Regions from separate parts of the Halomonas sp. V046 genome, predicted to be linked through region 2. Evidence: predicted binding sites of a transcription regulator. Region 2 holds the regulator's gene; the other holds the start of a gene.

Region 1 (11,726 bases), on a different contig from region 2:
TCACGATGGGCGTCAGCAGTAGCGCCGCCCCGTCGTTGGCAAAGAACGCCGCGATCACCGCGCCCAGCACCACCACCAGCGGAAACAGCCGGCGGCCGTTGCCGCCGCCCCAGCGCGCCACGTGCAGCGCCGCCCAGGCGAAGAAGCCCGCCTCATCGAGGATCAGCGAGATGATGATCAGCGCGACGAAGGTGAAGGTGGCGTCCCAGACGATGTCCCACACCACCACGACATCGGCCAGATGAACGACCCCGGTGATCAACGCCACCAGGGCACCGCCGAGGGCGCTGTAACCGATGCCCAGCCCGCGGGGCTGCCAGATCACCAGCACCAGGGTGACAACGAAGATGGCCAGGGCCAGCATGTCAGGCCTCCTGTTTCAGGGGTCGCACAAGCGCGACGAAGATGGCGAGGTAGCGAGCCCCACGACGAGCTAAAGCGTGCCCATGGCAGGCATCACTAGCCGCCTCGGGCGTTGCTGCGGTATCGACTGAGGCGGCTCGCGTCGCAACGCTAGATCGCGTCTTGATTGACGCGCTGCGACAGTGCCGCGGCGCTCTCGACCCGCTCGGAATAGCGCTGGGTGAGATAGCCGCTGCGCCCGCGCATCAACCAGGTGAACTTCGCAAGCTCTTCACAGACGTCAACGATGCGCAGATACAGCGGCGACAGGCGCATACGGCCGGCGGCGTCGAACTCATTGAAGGCCTTGGGCACCGAGGATTGATTGGGAATGGTGGCCATGCGCATCCAGCGGCCGAGTAGGCGCATCTGGTTGACCGCGTTGAAGCTCTGGCTGCCACCGCAGACCTGGATCAGCGCCAGGGTCTTGCCCTGGGTCGGCCGCACCCCACCCAGCGACAGCGGCAACCAGTCGATCTGAGCCTTCATCACCGCGCTCATGGCCCCATGGCGTTCGGGGCTGACCCACATCATGCCCTCGCTCCAGGCGGCTAGCTTACGCAGCTCGGCGATCTTGGGGTGCTCGGCATCGGCGCCATCGGGCAGCGGCAGGCCGGTGGGATCGAAGGTGCGCACCTCGGCGCCGAAGGCCTGGAGCAGACGCGTCGCCTCTTGTGCGGCAAACCGCGAATAGGAACGCTCGCGCAACGAGCCATACAGCACCAGCAGGCGCAGCGGATGGCGGGGGACACTGGGGGCGACCAGGTCATCCACGGCGATCGGCCGCCAGTGTTCTGGATCGATATTGGGCAGGTCCTTCAACACCTCGAGTCGATTCATGATCCTGCCCGCGGTGGAACCACAACGACCTCACCGTCTTCCTTGATGAAATACTCGCTCTCCAGCGTCGATAGCGGCGCATCCAACAGATCCAGCACCCGTTCCGACGGGCGACACAGGCATGCCCCCTTGGCGGAGACCACGATCGGGCGGTTGATCAGCAGGGGGTTAGCCATCATGGCGTCGATCAGAGCCTCGTCGCTCAGCGAGGCATCATCGAGTCCCAGATCATCGTAGGGCGTATCCTTGCGCCGCAACAGGTCCCGCGGCGCGACCGCCATGGTGGCGATCAGCTCGACCAGGCGTTCGCGGGTCGGCGGCGTCTGGAGGTACTCGATGACCTCGGGCTCCTCGCCGGAGGCCTTGAGCATGGCCAGGGTATTACGCGAGGTTCCGCAGTCGGGATTGTGATAGATCGTCGGCTTCATGGGCACTCCGGGGTCGGCGTAAGGACAACGGGATTCGAACATCAACGCAGCGAACTGTGAGTCGTAGACAGGCTCAAGGGCAGGCCGTTCGCAACGCGTTCAACAGCGGGTCACAGACCTCGGCGTTGCCACCGCAGCAATCACGCACCAAAAACTCCACGGTGGCGACCATGTGCTCGAGGTTGGCACGGTAGATCAGCGAACGACTCTCACGACGCTGGCTGACCAGGCCGGCTCGGCTAAGCACGCCGAGGTGAGCAGACAGGGTGTTGTGAGGCACCGCCAGGCGCCGGGCGATCTCACCCGCCGCCAGGCCCTCGGGCTCATGGCGCACCAATAGCCGAAACGCCTCGAGGCGAGTGGCCTGGGACAGCGCCGCGAAGGTATCGAGGCTCGCCTGGGTACCCAGCGAGGCATCGACGGCGGGATCAGCGGGCAAATGAGGCATCGTATCGACCTTTATTTCCATATGTCGGAGAATATAGACATATATCGCCCGGCGTCAAGCGCCAGACACGCCACCTTGTTCGTGACGGCCGATAGTCCTCCGTTATGAGCGGGGAGTGCCACGCTACCTGTCCGGGGGCAAGAAATGCTGCGGTTGTTACGTCACTGCGACATCGCACCGCGTTGGCCATGCCCCAAGGTGCATTCCCAATGACTAAACTGGCGCGGTCCGTTTCCTGACCGCCACCGATTCGCCTTCTCGATGCCCTACACCCTTCGTCGCCGATTCTCGAACCGAGCCTACCACTGGGCGCTGATGGCGATGCTCTTGGTGGTGCTTGGGCCACTGGCGGGCCAGGCGAGCGAGGCTCTACTCGGGAGCCATTCCCACCCTCACGCGGCCCACAAGGATCTCCCGCGGACGATATCGGCGTCATCAGTCGCCCCCACCGGCACGCCCTACATCCATCCCCATGCCGCCAACCGTGGCAGCACCAGTAGCAGTGACCACGCAGCGCAGGGTCTGCACGACGCCTGCGGCTACTGCTCGCTGTTCAAGCTGGTACCGGTGCTATACGCGCTGCTCCCCGGAGTCGCGCCGGTGCGTGATCGTACCAGCGCTCCGACGCCTCGGCGCCAGTTGGTCGGCCACGGCGATCCCGCCGTTTTCCCCAACGCCCAGACCCGAGCCCCCCCGCGCGTTTGAACGCTAGCTGCACGCCACCTGCCAACCGCGACCTGCCCGCCGTCCACCTCGGGACGGCCACGGAGCCGTTGCACCATTCCCTTGCGTTCAAGGCACCCCATGACCTTCTGTCATCTTTCACCGCGCGGCCTTTATGCCCCGCTGTCACGCGCTAATCCTTTCGTCTGTTCGGCAAGCTTGCCCACGCTCGCACCCTTCGCCACCGAGACGGCGACCCGAGCGCTCACCAGTCAGTCGCCTCGGCTCCGGGCTCGACAGCCTTTGCCTCTGGCCATCGCGCTGGTATCGGCCGCATTGACAAGCCCGACCCTGGCCCAGGATACCCCCCCAAGCCCCGGGGCCGCGGAGGCCTTCGCGCCCAACACGACCTTCGCCACGCAAGCGACGTCGCAAAGCGAGCCGACCATGGTCATCACCGCCATCGCCCCGAGCTCCCCCGTCACCGTGGTCACCGATCCGCGGGTACCGCGCCAGCCGGTGCCGGCCAGCGACGGCGCCGACTACCTGAAGACCATCCCCGGCTTTGCCACCGTTCGCACCGGCGGCACCAATGGCGATACGGTATTTCGTGGCATGTTCGGCTCGCGCCTGGCGATCCTGAGCAATGGCAACCGGCTGTTGGGCGCAGGCTCCGGACGGATGGATACGCCGACCTCGTACATCTCCCCGGAGAGCTATGACGAGCTGACCGTGATCAAGGGGCCTCAGTCGGTACTCTACGGCCCCGGTGCCTCCGCTGGCGTAGTGCGCTTCGAGCGCGGCCCGGAGCAGCTGGGCGATGACGGCATGCGCCTGGATGCCGGCGCGACCGTCGGCACTTACGGGCGCTTCGACCGTCGGGTCGATGGCGCCATTGGCGGTGAGCAAGGCTACCTGCGGGTGATCGCCAACGAATCCGAAGCCAACGACTACCAGGACGGCAACGGCGACACCGTCCACTCGGAGTGGGACGACAAGTGGAACGCCGACGTGGCGCTTGGCTGGACGCCCGATGACGATACCTGGCTGGAGCTTTCGGTGGGGCGCGGCGACGGTGAAGCGGCCTTTCCGGGTCGCGGCATGGATGGCACCAGGTTCCTGCGTGAAACCATCGACCTGCGCTTCGAGAAGCGCAACATGACGGAGCACTGGCGCAAGTTCGAGGCCCAGCTCAACTACGCCTACACCGACCACGTGATGGACAACTTCAGCCTGCGCGAGCCGGCACCCATGGACATGGGTGGCATGGGTGGCATGGGCGGCATGGGCGGCATGGGCGGCATGGGCGGCATGGGCGGCATGGGCGGCATGGGCGGCATGGGCGGCATGGGCGGCATGGGCGGCATGGGTGGCATGGGCGGCATGGGCGGCATGGGTGGCATGGGCGGCATGGGCTCGGCCATGAACATGGGTGGCATGGGCTCGGCCATGAACATGAGCGCCATGAACGCTATGCCCACCGCCATGAACATGGGCGACAAGATGGCTCAGGAGCTGGACCGTCGGGCTCGTGGTGGGCGCATCGCCTCGACCTGGGACTGGGATTCGGTCACCTGGATCGCCGGCGTCGACGGCCGTACCGAGGACCATCGCCGCCGCGATTCACGCTACGACATGCACGGTAACTATCAGGGTGTCGGTCGGTTCGCCTGGGACGAGGACTACACTCGCGATCAGGTCGGCGCCTTCAGCGAGCTGACCTGGTACGCAACAGACGCGCAACGCCTGATCGGTGGCGCCCGCTACGACTACTACCGGGTGGAGGACGAGAACGACCAAGGGCAAAGCGACAGCGCCGGTGACGTGCGCCACGACCGCCTGCCGAGTGGCTTCCTACGCTACGAGCACGACGTGTCGGCCATGCCGGCCACGATCTACGCCGGCCTCGGCCACGTCGAGCGGTTCCCCGACATGTGGGAACTCAACCCCGACAACCTGGGCCCTAACGGCGACGAGAACGCCTTCGAAGGCGTCGAGCCGGAAAAGACCACCCAGCTCGATCTCGGCATCCAGTACCGGGGCGCGCGCTTCGATGCCTGGGCCAACGCCTACGCAGGCTACGTCGAAGACTTCATCCTGTTCGACTACAACGGCGGCGCCATGGGCGACGACACCCGGGTCAACAACGTCGATGCCCAGCTGGCCGGCGCCGAGATGGGCGTCAGCTACGCCATCAGCGACCATTGGACGGGCGACGCCAACCTGGCCTACGCCTGGGCCCGCAACGTCGAGGATCACGAGCCGCTGCCGCAGATACCGCCGCTGGAAACCCGCTTCGGCCTGACCTACGCCCGCGACAACTACTCGCTGGGTGCGCTGTGGCGCGTCGTGGCGGCCCAGCACCGCACCGATGAGGGCAAGGGCAACGTCGCCGGCAAGGATTTTGGCGACGCCAGCGGCTTCGGCACCCTGGCGTTCAACGGCGCCTACGACGTCAGCGAAGCGCTTACGCTAAGCGCCGGCGTCGACAACGTCTTCGACAAGACCTACAGCGAGCACCTGAACGTCGCCGGCGACGGTGGCTTCGGCTTCGACGCCAACGAACGGGTCAATGAACCGGGCCGCATGTTCTGGGCCCGAGTCGACCTGCACTTCTGATCAAGCGGCCAGCCAGACAAGGCCCCCACCGGCAGGAACAACAAGGCGGCGCCCCGATAACGAGGCGCCGCCTTACGAGTTGCCTAGGCGTCGAGTCTTGTCGTCCAAGCCCAAACGGCAAATCCTTCAGCCTAGATTACGGCGTGGTAGTGGCTGGCGGCGAGAGCATCATACGGCGTCAAGCCGTACTCAAAGATACTTGAACAACGACAAATCGCGCATGCCGACAAAGGCCTGCTGGGCCGCCTGCATGCCTACCTGGCGCAGGCTGTACTCGGCAATCGCCTGGTTGTAGTCAAGGTCCACCAGGTCCGACATGGTCTGGGCGTAGTTCAGCTCACGATTGCCGCTGACCGAGTCGATGACGTCGAGCTCGTTGAGGCGGGCACCGACGGAGGCACGCTTGGTCAGAACGTTGTCGAGGCTGGCGTCGAACTCGCGCATGGCCACGTTCAGGGTGTTGCTCAGCGTGGCCTGCTCGGCGTCGGTCTCGGCCGGGCTTTCGAGCACCGACAGGACCTTCTCGAAGGTCTTGAACAGGTCGGTGTTCATTTCATCGGCGGGGCCCAGGGTGATCTTGTCGCCATCCGCGGGCTGGCCCTTGAGCTCCATGCGCAGACCACCGACTTCCACGGTGGTGCCTGCGGCATCATAGGGCTCACCATCGATGCCGGCGCTGACCCAGGTGCCGCTGTCGTCCTGCTCAAGCACGCTGTAGGTGGTGTCACCGCCAGACTCCGAGAACACCACCTGATAGCGGCCGCTGGCCGAAGCCACGGCGCTATCGATCACATCGGGGCCCTTGAAGGTCACGCTGCCGGTGTTGCCACCGTCGACGCTGGTGCTATCCGGGCCGCCCTGGCTCGCCACGAAGCCAGATCCGCTCGGTACCGAAAGAAAGATATCGCGACCGGTATCGCCCACCGGCATGTCGCGAGAGGCATCGACGCGCTGCTTGCGCACCTGGTCGGCCCCTTCATAGCCGACACTACCGCCGGAGGAGACGAAGGGCGCGCTGGAATCCTGGTAGCCGCCGAACAGGTAGTGACCGTTGCCATCGGTGGCGTTGGCCTGACCGAGCACGGTTTCATAGATGCCGCGCAGCTCGCTTGCCACCGACTGACGGTCGGCGTCGCTCAGGGTCCCGTTGGCGGCCTGGATGACCAGCGCCTTGGCGCTGGCCACGGCGTCGCTGACGCTGTTGAGCACGCTTTCTTCCTGAGACAGGGCGTTGCGCGCGCTGACTCTGGCATCGCTGAACTGCTGGTTGACCGCCTGGGACTGGCCCACGGCCACGGCCCGCGAAGCCGCCTGAGGGTCGTCTGACGGATTGACCACCCGACGCCCCGAGGCCAGCTGCTGGCTCAGATGCATGAAGTCCGCTTGCTGGCGATTCATCGAGCCGACGCTCTGCTCGTACATGGTCACGGTGCTGATGCGCATGGGCTATCTCCGAAATCAGGGCCGCAGGCCAAGGATGGTGTCCACCACCGAGGTCGCCGTGTCGATGACCTTGGCGTTGGCCTGGTAGTACTGCTGGTAGCGGATCAGGTTGGCGGCCTCTTCATCCAGGTTGACCCCGGACTCGGACTGCTGCACCGCACTGAGCTGCTCACTCAGGCCCTGCTGGGCGGCCAGGTTGACCTGGACGATATTGGTACGGTTGCCCACGTCGCTGACCATGGAGGCATAGGACTGGCTGAAGGTGGCGCTGCCGCCCACCAGCAGCTGGTCCTGCAACTTCTGCATCGCCAGAGCGTTCTCGTTGTCACCGCTGGCGTCAGACAGGCCAGCCGCGATCTTGTCGGGGTCGTCGATGGCGTTGGCAAACTCCGAGGCGGCGCGACGCACCGGCTGCACCTCGAAGCTGTCACCATCGGCGAGCTTGGCCGGATCATCGATGGTAAGCGTCACGCCGCCGAAGCCCAGCTCCCCGGTGGCGGCGTCATAGCTCACTTCGCTGGCATCCAATGGCGTGCCGGAGCCGTTGCGCGTGATCTCGAAGGTCGGCGGCGTGGCGGCGGCGTCGACCACCCGGACCGTGAAGTCGTTGGCTTCGAGGGCAGCGATATTGGCGTTGTCAAAGACCGCCGTGATCTCGGCGCCACCGGCGTTGGCCGCATCGGAGAATACCCGCGGGGAGCCGATGTCGAACAGATCGCCACCCGGCTCGCCGTCCAGGTTCATGCCCTGGGCGTGCTGCTCGTTGAAGGCCACGGCGAAGGACACCGCCAATTGGCCGATCTGGTTCTGGGTGCGGTCGAGGGTCTCGGCGCGAAACGCCATCAAACCGCCGAGGCTGCCGCCCTGAATCGCGTCTTCATCGAGGGCCTGGGTGCCGCCGCCCGGGTCGTGATAGCCGACCACGATACGCTGCGGGTCATTCGGCGACGCCACCGCCTCGAGCTTGTAGGACTGGGTGCCGGAGACCAGCGGCTGGCCACCGGGCAGGCTGATCTGGTAGGACTTGCCGTCCTGCACCGTCAGCTCCACGTCCAACCGCTCGCTGAGCTCGCTGACCAGTTGATCACGCTGGTTGAGCAGGGCATTGGGCGCCTCACCGCTCCTGGCACGGGCCAGCGCTATCTCGCGGTTGAGCCCGGCGAGCTGCTCGGTGGTGTTGTTGATCTGGCCGACTTCGTCACGAATCTGGCCGTTGATGCCCTGCTGCATGTCCTGCAGATAGCCGTCGAAGGCGCGAAACTGAGCCGAGAGCGTATCCGCCGCGCCCAGCACGCCCTGGCGCGCGGCGGGGTCGGATGGCGCACCGGCCAGGTCTTCCATGGACGAGAAGAAGCCCTGCATCAGCGGCGCCAGGCCGGCGTCCTGATCCGCCAGCAGGCTATCGATCTGGTTGATCTGGGTCTGGTAGGCATCCAGCGCCGAGGTGGCGCTCTTGGCGGCGTTCAACTGGTCGGCCACGTACTGATTGAACTGGCGCTGAATATCGTTGACCTGAACGCCACTGGTGGCTCCGCCTTGCCCAAGCACGGTGATCTCGCGATTGTAGCCCGGCGTGAAGACGTTGCTGATGTTATTGCTGGTGGTGCCGAGGGCATTCTGAGCGGCATTGAGACCACTCAGGCCGATGGAGAACATGCTCATGATTGGGTTCCTTGCGCCTATGCCTCGGTTATCGGCCGCGGCCGACAATCCTTGAGGGAAAATCCAGCGTCGCTGCCGCCGTCGGCGGCACCGCCAATGTCATTGTGCCCCGCTCCCTCAGAACACCGCCGTCGGAGTCATCAGATCGGCCTGGGCGAGCCAGTCATCGGCGCCGCTGGTGGTCGCGCTATCGACACTATCGGCGCTCTGGGTGCTAGCCGAACTGCCGGACGGGCTCGTCGAAGAGCCGTTCGACGTGCCCTGGGAGGCGCCAACGGCGGCTGCAATGGCACTCTCGGCCTGGCTCCTGGCAGGCGCTGGAGCGGGCTCAGGTGCACGCTCGGCCCAGCGCGCCAGGCGGATGTTGTCACCGCCGCCCGGTGCGGCTTCCAGCGGCCCCATGCTGTGCATCACGGCGATCAGCTTGGCGCCATAGGCCGGGTCGGTGGCGTAGCCGCCCTGTTGCAGCGCCATCGCCGCGCCGGCAGCGTCCGGGGCATCGACCACGGCGGCGTAGCGCGGGTTGGTCGAAATCAACCTGGCGTAGTCGGTGAAGGCTTCTTCGAAGGAGCCATAGACGCGAAAGTCGTCGCGGATCTTGAGGCGTTCGCCGCCCTCGACCTCATGGGTGGTAATACGCGTGGTGGCGCCGTTCCACGACGACCCGGCCTTGATGCCGAACAGGTTGTAGCTGTTGGCGCCACTACCGGTCGCGATCTCGTGGCGGCCCCAGCCGGTTTCCAGCGCCGCCTGGGCCAGGATCAGCTCGGCAGGCACCCCGGAGGCGCGGCTCGCGGCCTGGGCGGGAGCAGCCAGCTTGTCGAGGAAGGCCTGCACGTGGTCGGGGGTGTCGCGGGCCTCGACCCCGGCGATGCTGGCCTGGGCCTGAGGCGCACTCATGCCTTGTTCCACCGCGCCCAGCTCGTCGAGGAAGCTCTGTGGCTGCGGCACTTCCTCCACGCTTGCCACGGCGTCCTCGCGCAGGGCGTTGGACAGCGGCCGCGGCGTACCGCGGGGAATACCGGCGATCAACTGCTCGATCTGGTCGCCGCGCTCACTGGCCTGGGGCGCACCCAACTGCGACAGCAGCTGATCGGCCAGGCCAATGCCGCGCCGGGCCATGGTCTGGGACCACTGCTTGTCGAGCAGCGTCTGGTAGAACTCGGTTTCCTTGGAATCGGTCAGGCCCGAGCTCGGCATCGCCTCGCGCATGCTCTTCATCATCATGTCGATGAACAGCGCCTCGAACTGACGCGCCGCCTCACCGGCGGCCGCGCCTTCGTTGTTGCGTGCGCTGGTCTTGAGCCGCTCCAGCCCCTGAAGGTCCAGGGCGAAGCCGGCCTGGCCGGAAGCGCCGGTGGCGAAGCTGGCGCCGCTCAGCCCCGAGGCCGACAGGCCACCGGTCGCTCCTGCGCCGCCCAGACCCGCCGGGGGGTTGACTGCCGAATACAGACTCATCAGATAATCTCCAGCTCGGCCCTGAGCGAGCCCGCCGCCTTCAGCGCTTCGAGAATCGCCATCAGGTCATTGGGAGTCGCGCCGAGGGCGTTCAGGGCGTCCACCACGTCGAGCAGGTTGGCGCCTTCGACCACCTTGAGGGTGCCCGGCTCCTGCTCGATGGAGATGTCGGCATCCGGCACCACCACGGTCTGTCCACCATCGCTGAAGGGCGCCGGCTGGCTGACGCCGAAGGCGGTGTCGATGACAATCGACAGGTTGCCGTGAGCCACGGCGGCACGATTGAGCGTCACGGCACCGTTGAGCACGATGGAGCCGGTGCGTGAATTCAACACCACCCGGGCCGGTGCCGGCATCGGGTTGACCTCCACGTTCTCGACCCGGGCCATGAAGTTGACCCGCGAGTTGGCGTTGGTGGGGCCATTGAGGGAAATCACGCCCCCATTGCGGGCCGAGGCCACCGGATAGTCGAAGGCGCCGTTGATGGCCGTCACCATGCGCTCCACGGTGCCGAAATCGGCCTCGTTGAGGTGCAGCTCCAGCACGCCATCGGCGCCGCCGAGGGCCAGTGGCACTTCCTGCTCGACCATGGCGCCGCCGGCGATGCGGCCGGCGGCCTGGTGGCTGATCTGCACGCTGCTGCCGGCGGCTTCGGCGCCGGCACCGTTGATCAGCAGGTTACCCTGGGCCAGCGCATAGACGTCGCCGTCGGCGCCCTTGAGCGGGGTCATCAGCAGGGTGCCGCCGCGCAGGCTGCGGGCGTTGCCGACCGATGATGCCACCACATCGAGGCGCTGACCGGGCCGCGCAAACGGTGGCAGGTCGGCGGTGACCATGACGGCGGCGACGTTGCGCAGCTGCATGTTGGTGCCCGGCGGCACGGTAATGCCAAGCTGAGACAGCATGTTGTTCAGGCTCTGGCCGGTAAACGGCGCCTGCATGGTCTGATCGCCGGTGCCGTCGAGCCCCACCACCAGGCCATAGCCGACCAGCTGGTTGTCGCGCACGCCGGCGAAGGACGCCAGCTCGCGGATGCGCTCGGCCTTGGCCACGGCGGAGAACATCATCAGGCCCCCCAGCAGCACCAGCATCACCGAGCCCAGCACCAGGGTCGGGCGACGTGTCACAGGATTACGCATGACGAGCCCCTAGAACGGCGAAACGTTGAGGAAGAAGCGCTGCATCCAGCCCATGTACTGCGCCTCGTTGATGTAGCCGTTGCCGACGTACTCGATGCGCGCATCGGCGACGGCAGTCGACGGCACGGTGTTCTGGGCGGTGATCGTGCGCGGATTGACCACCCCGCCGAAACGGATGAACTCGGTGCCCTGGTTGATCGCGATCTGCTTCTCGCCGCGCACCCTGAGGTTGCCGTTGTTCATCACCTCGACCACCGAGACGGTGATGGTGCCGGTGAAGGAGTTGTTGGCCTCGGACCCGCCGCCGCCCTCGAAATCCGAATTGCCATCGATCTCGAAGCCGTAATCCATCAGCTCCTCGAGGCCCTCGGGCACGGCCGTGAACGTCAGGTTGGAGCTGCCGTCTCGGTCGGCGTTGGAGCGCGCATTCTTGCTCGCACTGACCTCTTCATCGAGCACGATGGTGAGAATGTCACCCATGGCGCGCGGACGCCGATCTTCGAACAGCGGCTGGTAGCCCCGGGCCTTCTGGAAGATCGAACCATTGGCCACCGGCAGCGGCCGGTCGGGAATGGTGATCTGTTCCTGCTCGCCTACCACCGAGGCATGGGGAATCTGGGCGCA
Region 2 (11,726 bases):
CTGACGTCGGCAAACGCATCGGCCTGGGGGGCGTCATCATCGATGGCACCGCCACCGATCGTGCCACCCTGCGCGAGTACGCCTTTCCGGTATGGAGCCGAGGGGTCTCGGCGATGACCACCAAGCTCGCCAATCAGGGTGGCACGATGAATGTGCCGGTCAGCGTCGGCGGTGTGGTGGTGCGTCCTGGTGACGTGGTCGTGGCCGACGAGAACGGCGTCGTGGTGCTGCCCCCCGACGACGTCGATGCCGTCATCGATCACACCCTGGCGCTTCAAGAGCAGGAAGAACGCATTCTCGAGCGCCTGGCGGCGGGAGAGTGCCTGCCCGATATCAGCGGCGCGACGACACTGGTCGAAGTGGCGATGAAGCCAAGCAACTGAGTTTTGCCGATGCAAGCTCACGCGACACGCGGAAGATCTTTCGCCTGTCATGTTTTTCGGTCGTCGTCGCTTGACTGCGTAGCGGTGGCGATCTGGGCCTAGGCCCCAGCCCCAGCCCCAGCCCCAGCCCCAGCCCCAGCCCCAGCCCCAGCCCCAGGCCCAGGATCAGAGGGTACTCGTCGCGAGCAGCACCGCTTGGCGTTTCTTTCAGAGCCTCACCTGCAGTGAGGCTTTATTCTTGCGTGCGCCACCAAAGGATAAGGACGAGACATTGTGTTTCTAGGTTACGAACGCTATGACTACGTATGCAAACAGGCTTGAACCTGCCGAGGTATCCCACAGATCGGTGACAGGAGGGATGGCCAGCCGCAGCCTGCAACCTGTCTCCTGGCGTTTTACAACAATGAGAGAGCCCTGATGAAGTTGCCAACCTTGCTTGTGTTGATTCCAGTTCTATCCGTCCCGTCATTAGTTTTCGCCGATACCGTCGTGAGGATTGGCCATGCGACGCCTGAGTCATCGCCGATTCATCAGGCGCTCGTGCAGTTCAAGGAAGTGGTCGAGGAACGCTCCCAGGGCGAGGTCGAGGTCGAGCTCTACCCCGGAGGGCAGATCGGCAGTGTCAATGAAATGACCGAACTCGTGGGATCCGGCAACCTCCAGATGACAATGGGGGCATCGGTGCTACTGACCTCCATTGTGCCGGAGCTTAGTGTGCTCGATCAGTTCTATCTGTTCGATGATGAGGCCCAGGCTCGCCGCACTCTCGATGGCGAAGGAGGCGCTCTGTTATTCGACGCCATGCAACGTAAAGGGCTGCACGGAGTGGGCTTTCTTGAAAACGGCATGCGTCATTTCTCGACCAGTACTAAGCCATTGGAAACCTTTGCGGATTTTGATGGACTGCGTATGCGCTCTGCGGCGAATCCTACCCAGATCACTGCCTGGGAGTCGATTGGTGCGGCGCCCATGCCGCTGGATTGGGGGGAGATCTATACCTCGCTGCAGCAGGGGCTGATCGATGGGCAAGAGAGTGCGCTGTCGTCGATTCATATCGAGCGCTTCTTCGAGGCCCAGGACTATGTCTCGCTGACAGGTCACATTTACACCGCAGAAGTCTGGTTTGCCAACCAGGACTTCTGGGAAGGGCTGGATGATCCGACTCGCACTTTGCTACGCGAGGCCGCGAAAGAAACCGTCGATCTACAGCGCTCTCTGGCGGATGCGAGCAATCGAGAGACGGTGGCATTGCTGGAAGCCGAAGGGCTGACCTTCAATGAGGTTGATCAAGCGGTCAAGGATCAACTGGGCGATACACTCAACGAGGCGACGAAGGATGACATCGTTACCCGGGCGGGAGAGGACTTCTACGCCAGCTTTATGTCGACGCTGTAAAGAGTCCTATTCTGGAGGTTTCCATGTCTCTGTTTCGACGGTTTGAGTGTCTGTTCGAGCCGGTATGCATCGTCGCCGCGCTGTCTACCATCGTGATTCTGGTGTTCACCAATGTGGTCTTGCGCCTGTTCGATACCACCCTGGCTTGGGCAGGCGAGTTGGCGCGCTACCTGTTCGTATGGATGATCTATCTCGGCATCAGCTATTGCATACGGGAACGACGGCATCTCCGCGTTACTTTCCTCGTGGATCGCCTGCCAGGGCGCGCCAAAGCCGTAGTTAACTTGTTAGCCGACGTCGTTTTCATGGTGTATTCCGCCATGGTTGCCTACTACGGCTATCTGATCATGTCGGATGCCGTAGAGCGCGGCCAGATAGCCCCGGCGCTGGAAATATCGGTGAGCGTTCTGTACGCCGCAATAGTAGTGGGAGGAGCGCTCAGCGTGGGGAGGCTGGCCGTGCATGTAGGCCATTCCTGGCAAGCTATCGTCGCATCAGGAGACGGGTCATGACCGTTGCAATCCTCTTTGGCGGCTTCGCGATTCTGGTGCTGATTGGCGTGCCTATCGGCATCGCGTTGGGTTGTGCCAGCGTGTTGGCGATTCTGGCACTGCCCTTTCTCGATTTGAAGTTCTTTGCCCTGGGGCTAGTCGGAGGCCTCAATTCCTATACGCTGCTTGCTGTGGTGCTGTTCACCCTGGCCGGTAACCTGATGAGCCAGGGCGGTATTTCCGATCGCCTGCTCAGGGTGGCGCGGGCGTTCTTCGGCACCATGCCTGGTGGTATGGGGACCGTCACGATCATGGCCTGCCTATTCTTCGCGGCGATTTCCGGTACGGGGTCGGCCACGGTGGCAGCCATTGGCTTGGCAATGATTCCGGCCATGGCTACACAAGGCTATGACCGAGCCTACGCCGGCGCTATGGTGGCGTCCGCTGGCGGTCTCGGGGTCATGATTCCGCCGAGTGTCGTCATGATCGTTTATGCGGTGACGGCAGGGGTTTCGGTTACCGACATGTTCAAGGCCGGCGTGCTGCCAGGGATCTTCGTGGCCGGCGTACTGATGGCGTTCAACGTGCTCTGTTCGCGTCGGCAGACCGATCTCGCGGTGGTCGAAAAGGCATCCTGGAGCGAGCGTTGGAAGGCGCTGAACGAAGCAAAACTAGCGTTGTTGCTGCCGGTCATTGTGCTTGGTGGCATCTACTCAGGCCTGATCACACCCACCGAGTCGGCCGCCGTTGCGGTGGTCTATGGAGCCATGGTGAGTCTGTTCATCTACCGCGAACTCGATGTTTCTCGACTCTTCCCGATCATTCTCGAGTCAGCTCTTCTGGTGTCTGCGGTGCTCGTCATCGTCGGTGCTTCGGTGGCGTTCGGGCGCATCATGGCACTGGAAAAAGTCCCCAACGACATTGCCGCCTTCGTGCTGTCGCTTACCGATAGCAAGTTGATGATTTTACTACTGATCAATACCCTCTTGCTGATCGTGGGAACCTTTCTCGAGACACTGGCGGCGATTGTTATTCTGACGCCGATTCTGTTGCCGGTGGTCGTGGTCCTGGGAGTTGATCCGGTGCATTTCGGCATCATCATGATCGTCAATCTGGCGATTGGCTTTGTCACGCCACCGCTGGGGGCCAACCTGTTTATGGCCGCGCAGGTCGGACACATCGAATTCGAGGCGCTGTCTCGTGCCATTCTGCCTTGGGTGGCGGTGCTGATAGTTGCCGTTCTGGTGATCACCTTCGTGCCGGCGCTGTCGCTGTCGCTCTAGCCTGGAGATTTCATGAGCGTCGCGAGTCGGCGCTCTCGGGTTCGTGAGCAGTGGGGGGCGGTACCGTCTTGCGCAAGATTGATCACTTTGTGTTCGATTCCTGAGTGCCAAGACGCACTGCCCCCTACCTATACGGTTGTGTCGTGCCGGGAACAGCATGGCGTCGGTTGTCCCGATACCAATGTCTTGGCCAGCCTGAGGAAGAGGTCCGGGTGGGGATAGTGGCTGCTCTGCATCGGCTGGACGCGCCGGATATGACGAATCGCCACACCACCAGTCGTCAGCACCTCCAGGCCCATGCTGGTGACTCGGACCGTGGCGTACGTGGTGCGTTTCAAAGAAATCCGATGCACCCTGCGCCGGTCAGTGGCGAATCAGGAAGTCGAAGGCACCGAGGGCCGCGGTGGCGCCTTCGCCGACGGCGATGACGATCTGCTTGTACGGCACCGTGGTCACGTCGCCGGCGGCGAAGATGCCGGGCACCGAGGTCATGGCGTGGGCATCGGTGACGATCTCGCCGCGTTCGGACAGCTCGATCGGTGAGTCCTTGAGCCATTCGGTGTTGGGGACCAGGCCGATCTGCACGAACACACCCTCGAGGTCGACGGTCTTGATCTCGCCACTCGCGCGCGCCTCATAGGTCAGGCCGTTGACCCTCGTGCCATCGCCGTTGATCTCGGTAGTGCGAGCGCCGGTGATGATGTCCACGTTGGGCAGACTCTGGAGCTTTCTCTGCAGCACGGCATCGGCGCGCAGTTCGTCCATGAACTCGACCAGGGTCACATGGGCGACCAGGCCGGCCAGGTCGATGGCCGCTTCGACGCCGGAATTCCCGCCGCCGACGACCGCCACGCGCTTGCCCTTGTACAGCGGGCCATCGCAGTGCGGGCAGTAGGCCACACCGCGATTGCGGTACTCCTCTTCGCCGGGCACGTTCATCGAGCGCCAGCGGGCGCCGGTGGCCAGCACCAGGGTCTTGGCCTTGAGGCGGGCGCCGGAGGCGAAACGTACCTCGTGTTCCCCGCCGGTGGCGGGCGCCGGGATGAGCTCCACGGCGCGCTGCAGGTTCATGATGTCGACGTCGTATTGCTTGACGTGTTCTTCCAGGGCGGTGGCGAGCCGAGGCCCTTCGGTTTGCTGGACCGAAACGAAGTTCTCGATGGCCATGGTATCGAGAACCTGGCCGCCGAAGCGCTCGGCGGCGACGCCGGTGCGAATGCCCTTGCGCGCCGCATAGATGGATGCCGCGGCGCCGGCGGGACCACCACCGATGGTCAGGACATCGAAGGATGCCTTGGCGGAGAGCCTGTCGGCGTCACGGGCCGCGGCGCCGGTGTCGACCTTGGCCAGGATCTGTTCGAGGCTCATGCGACCCTGATCGAAGGGTTCGGCGTTCACGTAGACGCTGGGCACCGACATCACTTCCCGGCGTTCGACCTCGTCCTGAAACAGTGCACCGTCGATGGCGGTGTGGGTGATCTTCGGGTTGAGGATGGCCATCAGGTTCAGCGCCTGGACCACGTCCGGGCAGTTCTGGCACGACAGCGAATAGTAGGTCTCGAAGTGCATCTCGGCGTCCAGCGCCTGGATCTGTTCGATGACCTCGCGGTCGGCCTTGGGCGGATGGCCTCCGACCTGGAGCAGGGCCAGCACCAGCGAAGTGAACTCATGGCCCATGGGAATGCCGGCGAAGGCAACGCCGGTGGGGGTTCCGCCCTTGTGCAGCGCGAAGGAGGGCACACGCGAATCTGCGCTGGCCTGCTCGGCGCTAGACAGACGGATCATGTCGCTCAGTGCGGCAATATCGCTGAGTAGTCCGTGGAGTTCCCTGGACTTGTCGCCGTCATCCAGGGTGGCGACCAACTCGAAGGGTTGCGTGACCTTTTCCAGATAGGTTTTCAGCTGATTTTTCAGAGCGTCGTCCAGCATGACAGCGGCACTTCCTCGTGTTGGGTGGCAAAGATGGCGTGGCGATAGCGCTGCGCGTTGGGTCAATTTGACCGCGCATTGACCGAATCAGACGCCGGATAGGTGAGGCGGCGGTGACCGAGATATCGAACGAAGGGGCGCCGTCGAGGCCAGGGCCGGGTCTCGGGCGTCTCACGTCATCGGGGAGAAAGACCACCGAGTCGAAGGCGTCGCGATGGCGACTCATGCGACGGGCAGTGGGTCGCCTTGCGCCGCTCGATTCGATGGTCAATGCAGGGCGCCGCCAGGCGGCACCCTTGGCCTTCAAAGGGCGTATTAAAGTGCTTCTTGGCATGGCCTGAGATGGCAGGCCAAGAGCCGGTGGCCTTAGATCTTGCCGACCAGGTCGAGGGAGGGCGCGAGGGTCTCTTCGCCTTCCTTCCATTTCGCCGGGCACACCTCGTTGGGGTGGGCGGCGACATACTGAGCGGCCTTGACCTTGCGCAGCAGCTCTTCGGCGTTGCGGCCGATGTTGCCGGCGTTGATCTCGACGATCTGGACCTTGCCTTCGGGGTCGATGACGAAGGTGCCGCGCTCGGCGAGACCGTCTTGCTCGATCAGTACCTCGAAGTTGCGCGAAATGGTCAGCGTCGGATCGGCCAGCATCGGGAACTGGAGCTTGCCGATGGTTTCGGAGCTATCGTGCCAGGCCTTGTGGGTGAAGTGGGTGTCGGTGGAGACGCTGTAGATCTCGACGCCGAGTCGCTTGAATTCTTCGTAGTTGTCGGCCAGGTCACCCAGTTCGGTCGGGCAGACGAAGGTGAAGTCCGCCGGATAAAAGAAGAAGATGCTCCACTTGCCTTTCAGGCTTTCTTCGGTCACGTCGACGAATTCGCCGTTGTGGAAGGCGGTAGCGCTGAACGGCTTGACGACGGTATTGATCAGGGACATCGGTGTTCTCCTGTTGCCTGTGTAAGGAATGTGTCGAAGACGGCACACAGAGTAACGAGACGCACGCGATAGGATAAATTGAATGCCGCGATGGTGCTGATACCAAGGGGCTATCGCCAGGCCCATGGCTCCGTCAATGACATAGGCCATGTGACAACGCCTTGTGAGGTTCGCCCTGAGGGAGAACGGTGAGATAGCAGTGAGATAGCGCGGGTAGATAGCGCGGGTAGATAGTGCCCTTCATCGCCACCGCCTTCTCATGGCAGCGCTCTTCCATCAGCCACACCGGCCGCGGTGATTCCTGTCGCTGCATCAAACTTCCACCCCAGACCTCTGGCGAGCCGATGCCGAGCAGCGCCGACACCGAAGCGGCAGCATGGGAGTAGGTCGGTTGGCTCAGCGCGCGATGTCGATAGATCGCAGTCCACGTCGGTTCCCGTGAGGCAGAACCCGCGTCGGGACTGGCGTAAAAGAGGAGGGATCCATGAGCGATCCCCATCGCCCCATGGCGGCGGGCATGGCCGCCTGGCAACAAGCGCCCTGTCATTTTGTTGATCTGGTCAGACGCGTGATGCAGGCCGACCGCGTCATCCTCGGTGATGACGCCGGCTGCTGGGCGAGCCCTCGCCCGGTAACCCTGGACGATCGCCGGCGGCTGCGTCTGGCCGCGGTTCAGGGGGCCGATCCCCCTGGCGTTGCCGCTTTCCCGAAGCCCTGCATCTTGCGCCTGGGGCAGAACGGCATGCCGCGCTGGCAGCTGATGATGTTCCCGGCGCGCGACAATGCCCCATTGAGCCTGACCGGGCTCGAGACCCTGGGCGGTTGGATCCACGATCACTACCTGCCGGCTACCGCCGAGCCCGATATCACGCCCCTACGCATCCTCTTTATCGGTGATGATTCCAAGGTCCGCCGCAACGTCCAGAAGGCCCTGCAGGGCCAGCGTCGGCTGCGTTTGGATATCGTCGCCGATGCTTGCCTTGCCGACTGGCTGTTGCGGCTGATGCCGCCGGATCTGGTGCTGGTGGACCCGCGTCTGCCACTGCTCTCCGCCCTCGAGCAGCGTCTGTGTGGCGGCTGGCGAAGTAGCGTCCCGGTGGTGGCCGTCGCGGCTCACGGGCGACGGGTGTCGCGCATGGCTCCGGCATTCGATGCCTGGCTTGAAGCGCCCATCGCCCTCGAGAACATCGTCGATCTGCTCGATGAGGTGCTGCCGTATCACACGGCGGGGCCGGCGCCTGAAGGGGAGGCGGCCGACGACGCCTAGCGAGCGCGTGCCTAGCCAGCTCGCGCCTAGCGCCGACGGTGTTCAAGGCAGGCCTGGATGGCGCCTGGTCGCCCCGTTCTCGGAGCCGAGTGTGGCGCCCGACTCGCGGTCATCAGACCTCGATCAGCGCGCCCCGCAGCCGGCTCACCGCTTGGCTATGCAGCTGGCACACCCGGGATTCGCTGACGCCGAGCACCGCGCCGATTTCCTTGAGGTTGAGCTCTTCCTGGTAATAGAGCGCCATCAGCAGCTTTTCGCGCTCGGGCAGCTCGGCAATGGCGGCGACCAGCGCTTCGCGCTTTTCGCCCTCGATCAGCTCCGCCAGCGGCGTCGCGCTGACCTTGCCGACGAAACGATGCTCGCTGCCTTCGGCGAGCAGCTCCTCGAAGGGCATCAGCTGGCCATTGTTGATGTCGCCGAGTAACAGGCGGTAGGTCGCCAGGTCGATGTCCAGCTCCGCGGCGATCTCGTGCTCTTCAGGGGCGCGGCCGAGGCGCTGCTGAAGGTTTCGGGTCGCCTCGTCCAGCGCTCGGGCCTGGCGCCGCACGCTGCGCGGCAGCCAGTCACGGCTTCTCAGCTCATCGAGCATGGCGCCGCGAACGCGCTGGCTGGCGAAGGTGGAGAACTGTGCCCCCTGGCTCGCGTCATACCGCCCGAGGGCCTCGAGCAGGCCGACGATACCGGCCTGGATCAGGTCATCAAGATCGACGCCCGCGGGCAGCCTGACCTGCAGGGCCAGGGCCTGACGGCGGACCATGGGCAGGTAGGCGTCGAGCTGGGCCTGCTGATGGATCTTGCCTTGTGCTGTGTACATGGGCCTTGCCTCAATGGCACCGGTGCGAGCGCATTATCGGTGATTGACGATCACTTGCATGTCTTCCACCACGGTCGGGCGTTGGCCCTCTGCCAGGCGGAAGGAAAACGTCAGGGGGCCGCTCGCGGATACCCCCGCGAGGGCCTCGGTCACGCCACGCGGCCCGGTCAGCCCCACGCAGCGCTGGGCGTGACACAGGCTCGCCACCAGGCGAGTGCCGGGCGGGGTGCGGTAGCGCCATACCACGCGGCTGACCGTGCCGTGTACCGGACTCGCCGAGGTCAACGGCTGCGAGACGCGGTCCATCTCGCTGGAGGCCACCGTGAGTCGCGGTGCCGCGCCGACCCAGGCTCCGCCATCGGCCGCGAGCGGCGCGGCGCCAAGGCCCAGGCCGGCGATCACCACCAGCGTCAAGGCCAGGCTCCGGGTCAGGCGCACCGCCTGGAGCCGCCGGCCAGGCCATGCCGGGCATGGGATCATCCCTGACCTCCTACCTGGGTCGTGACGCGCAGGGTCCGATCGTCGGGGATCTCGGCCTGGGACATCACCACGAGGTGGCGCAGGCGGCGACGCAAGAAACGCGACAGCACCGTGCGCAGGCCATGGCTGACCACCAGCACCGAGGGCTCTCCGGTGGCCTCGTGGCGGGCCAGCGCGGTCTCGGTCTGGGTCATCAGGGTCTGGGCCAGTCCTGGCTCCAGCGCGCCGCTGCCGTTCATCGCCTGGCCCAGCACCTGTTCGAGCTGGGGCGCCAGGCCGATCACGTTGAGCGTCTCGTGGCCGGCGAACCATTGCTGGGTGATGGCCCGGCCCAGGGCCACCCGCACGAGGGCGGTCAGCTCCACCGGGTCCTGCTGGGTCGGCGCATACTCGGCCAGGGTATCGAGGATGGTGCGCAGGTCTCGAATCGACACATCTTCATCGAGCAACTGCTGCAGCACCCGGGTGAAGGCGGTCAGCGACAGGGCCTTGGGCACCACTTCCTCGACCAGCGACTTCTGGTCGTCGCCGAGCTTGTCGAGCAGCTTCTGAACCTCCTGGCGGCCCAGCATTTCCGCTGAGTGTTGATGCAGCAGGTGATTCAAGTGGGTCGCGACCACGGTACCGGCATCGACCACGGTGTAGCCGTAGACCTGGGCGCGCTCGCGCTGGGAGGCGTCGATCCACACCGCCGGCAGGCCGAAGGCCGGGTCCTGGGTCGGAGTACCGTCCAGCTCGCCGGAGACCTGGCCTGGGTCGATGGCGAGCCAGTGCCCCGGGAAGGCCTCGGCGCGGCCAATCTCGGCGCCCTTGAGGGTAATCCGATAGACGCTGGCGGGCAGCTCCAGGTTGTCGCGGATATGCACCACCGGCGGCAGAAAGCCGACCTCCTGGGCGAATTTCTTGCGCACGCTCTTGATGCGTCCGAGCAGCTCGCCCTGCTGGCGGGCATCGACCAGGGAAATCAGCCGGTGGCCGACCTCCAGGCCCAGGGTATCGACCAGCTGAACATCGTCCCAGCTGGCTTCCGGGGCCTCCGGCGCCGGCGGCGTCTCGATGGTCTGCTCCTCGGCGATCTGGCGCCGCGTTTCCTGGCGCGTCAGCCACCAGGCGAGGCCGCCGAGCAGGCCGGTGAAGAGCAGGAACACCAGGTTCGGCATGCCCGGGACCAGGCCCAGCAGGCCCATCACGCCGGCGGCCAAGATCAGTACCCGAGGATTGACGAACAACTGGCTGATCATCTGCTGGCCGACGTCCTGGTCGGTGTTGACCCGGGACACGGTCACGCCGGCGGCGGTGGAAATCACCAGCGCCGGAATCTGCGCCACCAGGCCATCGCCGATGGTCAGCAGGATGTAGGTGCGCGCGGCGTCGCTGAAGGCCATGTCGTACTGCAGCAGGCCGATCATCAGGCCACCGAGCACGTTGACCACCATGATCACGAGGCCCGCCATGGCGTCGCCGCGCACGAATTTGCTGGCACCGTCCATGGAGCCGTAGAAGTCGGCTTCCTGGGCCACTTCGGCACGCCGCTGGCGGGCATCCTGCTCGCCGATCAGGCCGGCGTTCAGGTCGGCGTCGATGGCCATCTGCTTGCCCGGCATGGCATCCAGCATGAAGCGCGCGCCGACTTCGGCGATGCGCCCGGCGCCCTTGGTGATGACCATGAAGTTGATGATCACCAGGATCAGGAATACCACCAGGCCGACGGCGAAGTTGCCCCCGACCAGGAACTGGCCGAAGGCCTCGATGACCTTGCCGGCGGCATCGCCGCCTTCGTGGCCGTTCATCAGCACCACCCGGGTCGAGGCGACGTTGAGCGATAGCCTCAGCAGGGTGGTGAACAGCAGGACCGCTGGGAAGGCGGCGAAGTCCAGCGGCTTCTGGGTGAACATGCTGACCAGCAGCACCATCACCGACAGGGCAATGTTGAAGGTGAAGAATAAATCCAGCGCGAAGGGTGGCAACGGCAGGATCATCATCGACAGGATCATGATGATCAGAAGCGGCCCGGCGAGCAGCTTCATCGGCACGTCGGCCATCCAGTCGCGCTTGGTCAAATAGTGGCTGATGCCCTTCATCGAGCGGCCTCGCAGCGGGGCCTGGCGGTGGCTCTGGTCATCTCAGGTCCTTAGTGGAATCGGGGGCTTCAGCGTTGCCGGGGCGATCGGCGGCATCCGCGGCAACGGCCAGGGACGCCGGTACCTCGATGTGGCCCGGGGTCGGCGGCCGTTCACCGCCGTGTTCGGTGGCGCGCTTGAGGCCGAAGGCCCAGGCCAGTACCTCGGCCACGGCGCTGTACAGGTCCGCGGGGATCTCGTGCTCCAGGTCGACGTGGTGATAGAGGGTCCGGGCCAGGGGCGGGGCCTCGAGGAGGGGCACGCCGGCGTCGCTGGCGACCTCGCGAATGCGCGCGGCCACGGCGTCGGCGCCCTTGGCCACGACCCTGGGGGCGCCTTGGCCATCTTCGCGATAAGACAGCGCCACCGCGTAGTGGGTGGGGTTGGTGATGACCACGTCGGCTTCGGGCACCTGGCTCATCATGCGCCCCCGTGCCATGGCCTGCTGTTGCTGGCGGATCCGGCCCTTGACCTGGGGATCGCCCTCGGACTCCTTGTGCTCCTGCTTGATTTCTTCCTTGCTCATGCGCAGTTTCTTGGCGTGGCTCCACACCTGGTAGGGCACGTCGATCAGGATCACCACGATCAGGGTCATCACCATCAGGCCACTGGCCTCGGCGGTCATGCGCATGGC

Evidence for each region. Region 2 encodes FliA, which starts transcription of late flagellar genes. Its sites were predicted from a motif close to CTAAAGTTNNNNNNNNNNCNGCCGATA; they were not measured.
Region 1: flgK (flagellar hook-associated protein FlgK) is a predicted target of FliA. The motif match lies at 8,535-8,561, and genes of this name have one in related genera.

The regions. Positions count from the first base shown of each region.
Region 1 covers NZ_JBQXYF010000010.1:198,487-210,212, forward strand. Annotated here, with positions in the region: gene ACUN9Y_RS15205 (arsenic transporter) at 1-364, opposite strand, end outside; gene arsH (arsenical resistance protein ArsH) at 514-1,242, opposite strand; gene arsC (arsenate reductase (glutaredoxin)) at 1,239-1,670, opposite strand; gene ACUN9Y_RS15220 (ArsR/SmtB family transcription factor) at 1,744-2,118, opposite strand; gene ACUN9Y_RS15225 (DUF2946 domain-containing protein) at 2,380-2,823, shown strand; gene ACUN9Y_RS15230 (TonB-dependent receptor domain-containing protein) at 3,085-5,400, shown strand; gene flgL (flagellar hook-associated protein FlgL) at 5,590-6,843, opposite strand; gene flgK (flagellar hook-associated protein FlgK) at 6,859-8,505, opposite strand; gene flgJ (flagellar assembly peptidoglycan hydrolase FlgJ) at 8,623-9,963, opposite strand; gene ACUN9Y_RS15250 (flagellar basal body P-ring protein FlgI) at 9,963-11,054, opposite strand; gene ACUN9Y_RS15255 (flagellar basal body L-ring protein FlgH) at 11,112-11,726, opposite strand, start outside.
Region 2 covers NZ_JBQXYF010000014.1:40,210-51,935, reverse strand. Annotated here, with positions in the region: gene ACUN9Y_RS17900 (RraA family protein) at 1-383, shown strand, start outside; gene ACUN9Y_RS17895 (TRAP transporter substrate-binding protein) at 801-1,778, shown strand; gene ACUN9Y_RS17890 (TRAP transporter small permease) at 1,802-2,290, shown strand; gene ACUN9Y_RS17885 (TRAP transporter large permease) at 2,287-3,552, shown strand; gene ahpF (alkyl hydroperoxide reductase subunit F) at 3,916-5,481, opposite strand; gene ahpC (alkyl hydroperoxide reductase subunit C) at 5,848-6,411, opposite strand; gene ACUN9Y_RS17870 (hypothetical protein) at 6,545-6,724, opposite strand; gene ACUN9Y_RS17865 (hypothetical protein) at 6,896-7,678, shown strand; gene ACUN9Y_RS17860 (RNA polymerase sigma factor FliA) at 7,791-8,492, opposite strand; gene ACUN9Y_RS17855 (flagellar protein FlhE) at 8,526-8,972, opposite strand; gene flhA (flagellar biosynthesis protein FlhA) at 8,969-11,053, opposite strand; gene flhB (flagellar biosynthesis protein FlhB) at 11,091-11,726, opposite strand, start outside.